One region of the Gemmatimonas aurantiaca T-27 genome, then DNA from elsewhere that is predicted to be linked to it. Evidence: riboswitches for the same ligand, from Rfam matches in the RefSeq annotation. Region 1 holds a riboswitch; the other holds the start of a gene.
The links. Region 1 has a riboswitch for cobalamin ahead of GAU_RS08965 (ribonucleoside-diphosphate reductase subunit alpha). Riboswitches for the same ligand answer to the same signal wherever they lie in the genome.
Positions count from the first base shown of each region.

Region 2: it holds a riboswitch for cobalamin, as region 1 does, so the genes downstream of both, GAU_RS02530 (ABC transporter substrate-binding protein) here and GAU_RS08965 (ribonucleoside-diphosphate reductase subunit alpha) in region 1, are expected to answer to the same signal.

Region 1 covers NC_012489.1:2,073,977-2,078,573, forward strand. The annotation lists gene GAU_RS08965 (ribonucleoside-diphosphate reductase subunit alpha) at 1-2,771, opposite strand, end outside; cobalamin riboswitch at 2,881-3,094, opposite strand; gene guaA (glutamine-hydrolyzing GMP synthase) at 3,214-4,597, opposite strand, start outside.
Region 2 covers NC_012489.1:569,182-573,778, reverse strand. The annotation lists gene cobU (bifunctional adenosylcobinamide kinase/adenosylcobinamide-phosphate guanylyltransferase) at 1-535, opposite strand, end outside; gene GAU_RS02535 (cobyric acid synthase) at 532-2,184, opposite strand; cobalamin riboswitch at 2,243-2,452, shown strand; gene GAU_RS02530 (ABC transporter substrate-binding protein) at 2,625-3,614, shown strand; gene GAU_RS02525 (FecCD family ABC transporter permease) at 3,614-4,597, shown strand, end outside.

The DNA of each region.
Region 1 (4,597 bases):
AGCTTGCCGTCGGTGCGCGTGAGCGTGCTCTTCTCCACGTGCGTGGCCGCCTGCGAGCGGAGATAGTAGGTGGTCTTGAGCCCACGACGCCACGCCAGCCGGTACAACGTGTCCAGTTGACGGCCGTTCGGCCGCGCCACGTACAGGTTGAGCGACTGCGCCTGATCGATCCACTTCTGGCGGCGTGCGGCGGCTTCGATGAGCCATGCACAATCCACTTCGAAGGCTGTCATGTACAGTTGCTTGAGATCTTCCGGCACACGATCGATCGGACCCAGGCTGCCATCGAAGTACTTGAGGTCACCGACCATCACCTCGTCCCACAGACCGCGGCTCTTGAGGTCCTGCACCAAGTATTCGTTCACCTCGGTGAACTCGCCGGACATGTTCGACTTCACGAACAGATTGCGATACGACGGCTCGATGGACTGCGACACACCGCAGATGTTGGAGATGGTCGCCGTCGGGGCAATGGCCAGCAGATTCGAATTGCGGATGCCCTGCGTCTGCACACGTTCCCGCAGGCTGCTCCAGTCGAGGCGCGACGAACGATCACACTCGAGCCGACCTTCGCGGGAGGCATCGAGCAGTGCCAGCGAATCGATCGGCAGGATGCCGCGCTGCCACAGCGAACCGTTGAACGAGCCGTAGCTGCCCCGCTCCACTGCGAGATCCGACGACGCCGCAATAGCCTCGTAGCTCAGGAACTCCATGCTCTCATCGGCAAAGCGGATGGCTGCTTCCGAGGCATAGGGCACGCGCAGCATGTGCAACGCGTCCTGGAAGCCCATGATCCCGAGACCGACGGGCCGATGCCGCAGGTTCGAACGACGTGCTTCCGGGATGGTGTAGAAGTTGATGTCGATGACATTGTCGAGCATGCGCACGGCGGTACGCACCGTGTTGGCCAGCCGCGCGCGATCGATGCCACCACCACTGATATGGTTGGCCAGATTCACCGAGCCGAGGTTGCACACCGCCACTTCGGAGTCCGAGGTGTTGAGTGTGATTTCGGTGCACAGGTTCGACGAGTGAATCACGCCCGTGTGCTGCTGCGGCGAGCGCAGGTTGCACGGATCCTTGAACGTGATCCACGGGTGACCGGTCTCGAACAACATGGTGAGCATCCGGCGCCACAGGTCCACTGCCTTCACGCGCTTGTGCACCGTCACCTCGCCACGCTCGGCACGGATTTCGTGCTGCACATAGCGTTCGGCAAACGCCCGGCCGTACAGGTCGTGCAGGTCCGGCACTTCATCGGGAGAGAACAGCGTCCAATCGCCGTCTTCTTCCACCCGCTGCATGAACAGGTCGGGAATCCAGTTCGCCGTGTTCATATCGTGGGTGCGACGCCGATCATCACCCGTGTTCTTGCGCAGGTCGAGGAAGTCCTCGATGTCGATGTGCCACGTCTCGAGGTAGGCACACACCGCACCCTTGCGCTTACCACCCTGATTGACGGCCACCGCGGTATCGTTGGCCACCTTGAGGAACGGCACCACACCCTGCGAGCGTCCATTGGTGCCCCGGATGTACGAGCCCAGGCCACGCACGCGGCTCCAGTCGTTGCCCAGACCGCCGGAGTACTTGGCCAGTAGCGCGTTGTCCTTCACACTCTTGAAGATGCCGTCCAGGTCGTCGGGCACCGTGGTGAGGAAACACGACGAGAGCTGCGCCCGCGGAGTGCCCGAGTTGAACAGGGTTGGCGTGGAGCACATGAAATCGAACGACGACAGCAGCTCGTAGAACTCGATCGCGCGCGCTTCGCGGTCCACTTCGCGCAGGGCCAGTCCCATGGCCACCCGCATGAAGAACGTCTGTGGCAACTCGAGGCGCACACCGTCGTTGTGCAGCAGGTAGCGATCGTACAGCGTCTGCAGGCCGAGGTATCGGAACGCGAGGTCTCGCTCGGGGCGCAACGCCGACGCGAGACGATGCAGGTCGAAGCGCGCGAGCTCCGGATCGAGCAGGCCCGTGTCGATGCCACGGGCCACGAACAACGGGAAGTAGTCGACATAGTGCCGCGTCATATCTGCCGGACGCGCTTCTACCTCTTGCCCATGAATGCCGCTCAACACCTCGGCGCGCAGGCGCTCGAGCAAGAGGCGCGCGCTCACGTAGGCGTAGTTCGGCTCTGTCTCCACGAGCGTGCGGGCAGCCAGAATGGGCGCCAGCGACAGCTCGTCGGCCGTGATGCCGTCGTAGATGTTGCGCAGCGTCTCGTCGAGCACCGACACGGCAGACACACCGTCGAGGCCATCACACGCATCGTCGATGACGAGACCGAGGTGGCCCTGGTCGATGGTGCGCAGTTCGCCGGTGGCCGTGCGGAACCGCACCGTGCTCGTGGCAACGCCGGGTGTGGTTTCTTCCGCGCCGGACTCACGCCGCAGCCGAGCGCGTTCTTCGCGATAGAGCACGTAGGCGCGAGCCACCTTGTGGTGACCACCGCGCATCAGGGCCAGTTCGACCTGGTCCTGGATCTCTTCGATGTGCAAGGCGCGCTGCGCATCGGCATGGCGGGTCAGTGCCTCCACCACGCTGACACACCGTCGTTCGACAATGTCGCGCACACGCGCCGAGGTTGCGGCGCTGGACCCTTCAACGGCCACGAAGGCCTTGGTCATGGCCACCGCGATCTTCGATGGATCGAAGGGCGACAGGGTGCGGTTGCGGCGGATGACCTGGAAGGTCAGGTCGGCAGGACGGGACCCATTGCCCGCGGAATACGCGCCGAAACGCGTCTCACTGACACCGTGCGAGATTGCCATCGAAACCCCCGTGAGTGCTGGACGAGGGGAGGCAGGGATCGGGTCAGGTACGAGCGGCACAGGGCGCGCATCGCGTGACCGACGATCACCCGGGGCACCCCGCCCGAGGACGTGAAATCGCGCGCTGGCAGGTCTCCTGGCTCGCGGGTCGACGCCCCTGTCTGGCCTTCCCGGCGTCCTATGCCAGTGACCGTGATCGACAGGTGCTCACCGCTTACAGTTGCGGGGGCAGCCCCGGAATAGGCACACAAATGCGCCGCACCGGATTCCCTTTTCACCCCGGATCGGAATAATCCGGGGAACCAAACGCTGGCTGATTATTGCGGCTCCGGTTCGCGAAAGCAAGCAGGTTTTTTACCGGATTGACGAGCGGCCCGAACCGTTACCGGCCCAGGCCGCTCAGCCATACCGCGTCCACGCGTTCAGCGAACCGCGACGGAGCCTACTCCCACTCGATCGTCGCCGGCGGCTTCGAGCTGATGTCATACACCACCCGATTCACACCATCGACTTCGTTGATGATGCGATTCGAAATGCGTCCGAGCACTTCATACGGGAACGGATACCAGTCCGCCGTCATGCCATCGGTGCTGGTCACCGCACGCAGTGCCACCACGTTTTCGTAGGTGCGCCCGTCGCCCATCACCCCCACGGACTTGACCGGCAGGAACACCGCAAACGCCTGCCAGATGTCGGGATACAAACCCGCTGCACGAATCTCTTCGAGATAGATCGCATCGGAGCGGCGCAGCACATCGAGCGCATGCGGCGTGACTTCACCCAGCACACGAATGGCGAGACCAGGCCCCGGGAACGGGTGGCGACCCACCATCTCTTCGGGCAGACCCAGCTCGCGGCCCACATTGCGCACTTCGTCCTTGAACAGTTCGCGCAGTGGTTCGATGAGCTTGAACTTCATGTCCGGCTTGAGGCCACCCACGTTGTGGTGCGTCTTGATGGTCGCCGACGGACCACCCTTGGCACTCACCGACTCGATCACGTCGGGATACAGTGTGCCCTGCACCAGGAACTCGGCGTTCTTCCCGGCCTCGGCCGATGCATCCTCGAACACGTCGATGAACGTGTGCCCGATGATTTTGCGCTTCTTCTCCGGGTCGCCTTCGCCAGCCAGCCCGTTCAGGAAGCGGTCCTCGGCGCGCACCGTGATGAGCTTGATGCCCAGGTGGGCACGCATCGTGCGTTCCACCTGCTCGCGTTCATGCAGGCGCAGCAGACCGGTGTCCACGAAGATGCAGGTGAGCTGATCACCGATGGCCTTGTGTACCAGTGCCGCTGCCACGCTCGAATCCACGCCGCCGGACAGGCCGCAGATCACCTGACGGTCACCGACCATCTCACGGATCTTGGCCACTTCGAGGTCGATGAAATGACCAGGTGTCCAATCGGGCGCGCAGTGACAGATATCGAACAGGAAGTTCTCGATGATCTCCGCGCCACGCGCCGAGTGATGTACCTCGGCGTGGAACTGCACGGCATGAATGGGCTTGGTCTTGTGACGGAACCCGGCGCAGGTGTTGCCGCTGTGTGCCGTAGCCACGTAGCCCGGCGGCACCTGCTCCACATGATCGCCGTGGCTCATCCACACCGTAGTCTTCTCACCCGCTGTGAAGCCGGCAAACATGCCCGACGCTTCATCCACCGTCACTTCGGCGCGGCCGTACTCACGACGACCACCACCCACCACCGAACCACCTTCGAGGTGCGCGATGAGCTGCATGCCGTAGCACACCCCCAGCACGGGTGCGACATCGAGCAGCGCCGGCGGAATGGTGGGCGCACCCTCATCGGTGACGGAACTCGGCCCG
Region 2 (4,597 bases), 1.5 Mb from region 1:
CAGCGGCCGCCACGAGCTGATTCGCACGTCCAAGTGCGTCACGATAGGCACGTCCCAACAGTGTGTGCGGCACAATGCCCAGCCCCACCTCATTGCTCACTACGACCCACTGCACATCGGCGTGGTGCTGCATGCAGGTCACCAATGCTGCAACCTCGCGAGCCACGTACGGCTCGGCGTCACGCAGTTCGTCGTCGGCCCGTGCGAGCAGCAGATTGCTGACCCACAGCGTGAGACAGTCGATGACCACGACGCGCCGGGCAAACAGATGCGGCGCGGACAACGCCTCATCGATGGCCGGCACGATCGACACGGGCGCTTCGATCGTGCGCCACCGGGCACTACGCTCGGCCTGGTGATTGGCGATGCGCTGTTGCATCTCATCGTCGAACGCCTGCGCAGTGGCCACAAAAAACAGCGCCGCATCGCTCTGCGCTTCGGCCAGCGCCACGGCTCGTCCACTCTTGCCGGCCCGTACGCCGCCGAGCAGCAGGCGCACCGACCCGCCACTCATGTTGGTGGTGTCGGCACTCATGTTGTCGTGCCGCGCAGACCCATCATGTCGAACACCGCATCCATATCGAGATTGCTGCACACCACCGTGGCCAGACGATCGAGGGCATCGTCGACCGATGTGGCGGCGCCGGATGCCGGCAACTCGACCCCCTTTCGCGCAGCGAGCTGGGTGAGCATCGCGCGACGCAACGGCGCATGCTCGAGCGCGCCGTGCAGGTAGGTCCCCACCACCAAGCCATCGCTGGAACATGATCCGTCGTGGGAGCGGCCCTGTGCACTCTCCAGCGCAAACAACGGTGCCTGCCCACGCTCTGTGGAGGTGCTGCGCCCCATGTGAATTTCATAGGCGTCGAAGGGCGCGGCCGCACGCAGATCAGCACCGAACAGTGTCTGCGCTCCGATCACCTGCGCCTTCACACGGCGGGTGATCTTTCGCGCTTCGAAGTGGGTCACAAGTGGCAAGAGTCCGAGACCCTCGGCTTCACCCACCTGTTCCACGCCGTGTTCGTCCACGATGCGCTCCCCCAACATCTGCAAACCACCGCAGATCCCGAGCACCGCACCACCTTCCGCCCGATGTGCCAGGATGCAGGCATCGAGTGATCGCTCGCGCAACCAGGCGAGATCCCCGAGCGTGGACTTGGTACCGGGCACAATGACCAGGTCGGGTGCACCGAAGGAATCGGCATCACCCACAAATCGCACACGCACCCCGGGCTCGTTGATGAGCGGCTGAAACTCATCGAGATTCGCCACGCGCGGCAGGCGCATGACGGCGATATCGAGCACCGCCGGCGGGGCATCGGGGTTTCCATGATCGGTCGCCGAGCGCCATTCGAGGGCGTCTTCCTCGGGAATATCGCGGAGATCGAGCCACGGCAGCACACCGATCGTGGGCACCCCCGTGCGCTCTTCCAGCATCGCAAATCCCGGGTCGAGCAGTGAAGGATCGCCACGGAATTTGTTGATCACGAACGCCTTGATCAGCGCGCGTTCTTCGGGTTGCAGCAACGCATGTGTGCCGTACAACGAGGCAAACACGCCGCCACGTTCGATGTCACCCACCAACAGCACCGGCGCATTGGCATGACGGGCCACCCGCATGTTCACGATATCGTACTGCGCCAGGTTGATCTCGGCGGGACTTCCGGCACCTTCGATCACCACCACATCGAACGCGGCGCGCAGTCGATCGAGGGCGTCCGTGACAATGGGCCACAAGTGTTGCTTGCGGCCATAGTAGTCCACGGCATCCGCCGTGATCCATGGTTCGCCCAGTACCACCACCTGGGACGTGCGATCGCTCTGTGGCTTGAGCAGCACCGGATTCATGTCGACCGTCACGGGTACACGCGCGGCAACCGCCTGCATGGCCTGTGCGCGACCCACCTCGCGACCATCGGCTGTCACCGCGGCGTTGTTCGACATGTTCTGCGCCTTGTATGGCGCCACCCGATAGCCGGCATTGGCGAACCACCGGCACAGCGCCGCAACCACCGTGGTCTTGCCGGCGTGGGACGAAGTGCCCTGCACCATGAGCACGAGGCCAAGTGGCGCCGCAGACTCACGTCCATTGCCGTGAGCATCTTCGTGATGTGTGTCCTGCCGCATGTCCTGCGTCCTGGCCGCGTGTGTTCCCGTCATGCCCGCAGCATCTTCGGTGGTCACCCACCGCGCAAGATGCCACGGGCTTGCGTTCCGAATCGGGATGCCGCTAACGTGCACATCTCAGTAGTTCACAATCGATCGTCACGAACGGGCCTTTGTTGGAAGCCGGTGCAATGCCGGCGCGGCCCCGCCACTGTATGAGGCTCTGCCGTGTCTTTGGACACGACAGCTAGCAGCGACTTCTGCGCAACACCCACTGGTGCATGCACCGGGAAGGGAGAAGCCGACCGCCTCGAGCCAGGAAACCGGCCGTTCGTTCCCGCTGCAAATCCTCGAGGGAGGACTGCGGGGCCGTCCGCGTCGGTCTGATGCACCTTATTGTGCGTCGATAGATGTCTGCCGCCCCCGTCCCTCTCGATCACCGAGACTGGACGGGTTTTGTGTTTTCAGGCAGGCGCTCCGACACATCTCTGCGCGTTCGTGCAACCTGGCGTGGCATTATGGCCATGGGCTGTGCGGCATGCGTGCTGGTCGCCTGCGACAAGACCGCGCAACAGGCCGCGGCCGCGGCTGCTGATTCAACGGCGATCTCCGCCGCGAGCACCGCACCGGTCACGGTGATCGATGATGCGGGCCGTACCGTCACGCTGGCACAACCGGCCCGTCGGGTGGTTTCGCTCATTCCCAGTGCCACCGAAACGCTACTGGCGCTCGGTGCCGCGGAACAGTTGATCGCGCGCACGCGCTACGACGTGGCGCCGGAGGTGCAGCACCTGCCACTGGTTGGCGGCAGTGTCGATCCGAGCATCGAGATGATCGTTTCGCTCAAGCCGGAGCTGGTGGTGTCGTGGGAATCCGACAAACGCCAGCAATTCCGCGAGCGGCTCACCGCGCTGGGCATCCCGATCTTCATGCTGCGCACGCAGGACACCACCGATGTGTTCCGCGGCCTCGCCAATCTCGGCGCGCTGACTGGTCACACCCCTGATGCGCAGCGTGTGTCCACCGCACTGCGTGCACAACTCGAAGCCGTGCGCAGTTCTGTGCAGACGCTCAAGGTGCCGACGGTCATGTACGTCGTGTTCAACGATCCACCGATGACCGCAGGACCAAAGACCTTCATCGGGCAACTGATCACGCTCGCCGGCGGCCGTTCGATTTTCGACGACGCCGCCACGAACTGGCCGAACGTCACGATGGAAGAAATCGTGCGTCGCGACCCGGATGTGGTGGTGGTGCCGGTAGGGGAGTTCAAGGCCCAGGCCCTTTCGCGCCTCAAGGTCATGCAGGGGTGGCGCAACCTGCGGGCCATCCGCGAAGGACGTGTAGTGGCCGTACCGGCCGACCTGCTCAGCCGTCCGAGCCCCAACATCGGGCTCGCGGCCGAAGTGCTGCGCAGTGCGATGCATCCGCAATTCCCGTCGCCGGTGGCGGAACCGGATTCCATTCCCGACCGAGCGCCATCGCGTGATTCGGCGGTGAAGAACTGATGCGGTTGTCTTCCCTCGCCTGGCGCATTCCGCTGCTGGCGGCCCTGCTGGCCTTCACGCTTCTGCTGGCCCTGCGTCTCGGCGCCGTCCAGCTCACGAGCGCGCAGGTGATTCAGGCCGTGTTGGGCGAAGGGGACCCGACGTACGTGAACATCCTGCACGAGCTGCGCTTGCCGCGGGCGTTTCAGGCCGCCTTGGTGGGTGCGGCACTGGCGTTGAGTGGTACGACCTATCAGGCGCTGCTACGCAATCCACTGGCCGAGCCGTATGTGCTGGGTGTGTCGAGTGGCGCCGCGTTTGGCGCCGTGCTCAGTGTCGTGGGCGGCTATTCGCTGCGCTACATCTGGGCGCTGCCCACGGCGGCGTTTGTGGGCGCGCTGCTGGCGATGTTCCTGGTGTTTCGCATCGCGTACTCCGTTGGCCAGCGTCTCGATACGCGCGTGCTGTTGCTGGCGGGCGTGGTGGTGGGATCGTTTCTGGTGGCCTGCATCTGGTTGGTGCTGACGTTCGCCGATGATCAGTCGGTGCGCACCGCTATCTATTGGATGATGGGCAGTCATTCGGGTGCGTCATGGCGCTCGGTGTCGGTGCTGGCGGTGACCGTGTTCCCGGCGTTTCTGGTGCTGCTGTGGTTGGCCCGCTCACTCAACTTGCTCGCAATCGGTGAGTCCACGGCGGCCTATCTGGGCGCAGAAGTGGAGCGCGTGAAGTGGATCGCGTTTGCCACCGCCACACTGCTCACGGCAGTATCGGTCGCGATGAGCGGCACGATCGGCTTTGTCGGCCTCGTGGTACCGCATGCCTTGCGTTTGTTGTGGGGTGGCGACAATCAAGGTCTGCTGCCCACGGCGGCATTGGCAGGTGCCGTGTTTCTCGTCGCGGCCGACACAGCCGCGCGCACGGTGGCTGGAGCCAACGAGTTACCGATTGGCGTGGTGACGGCGCTGGTGGGTGTGCCGTGTTTTGTGTGGTTGTTGCGGCGT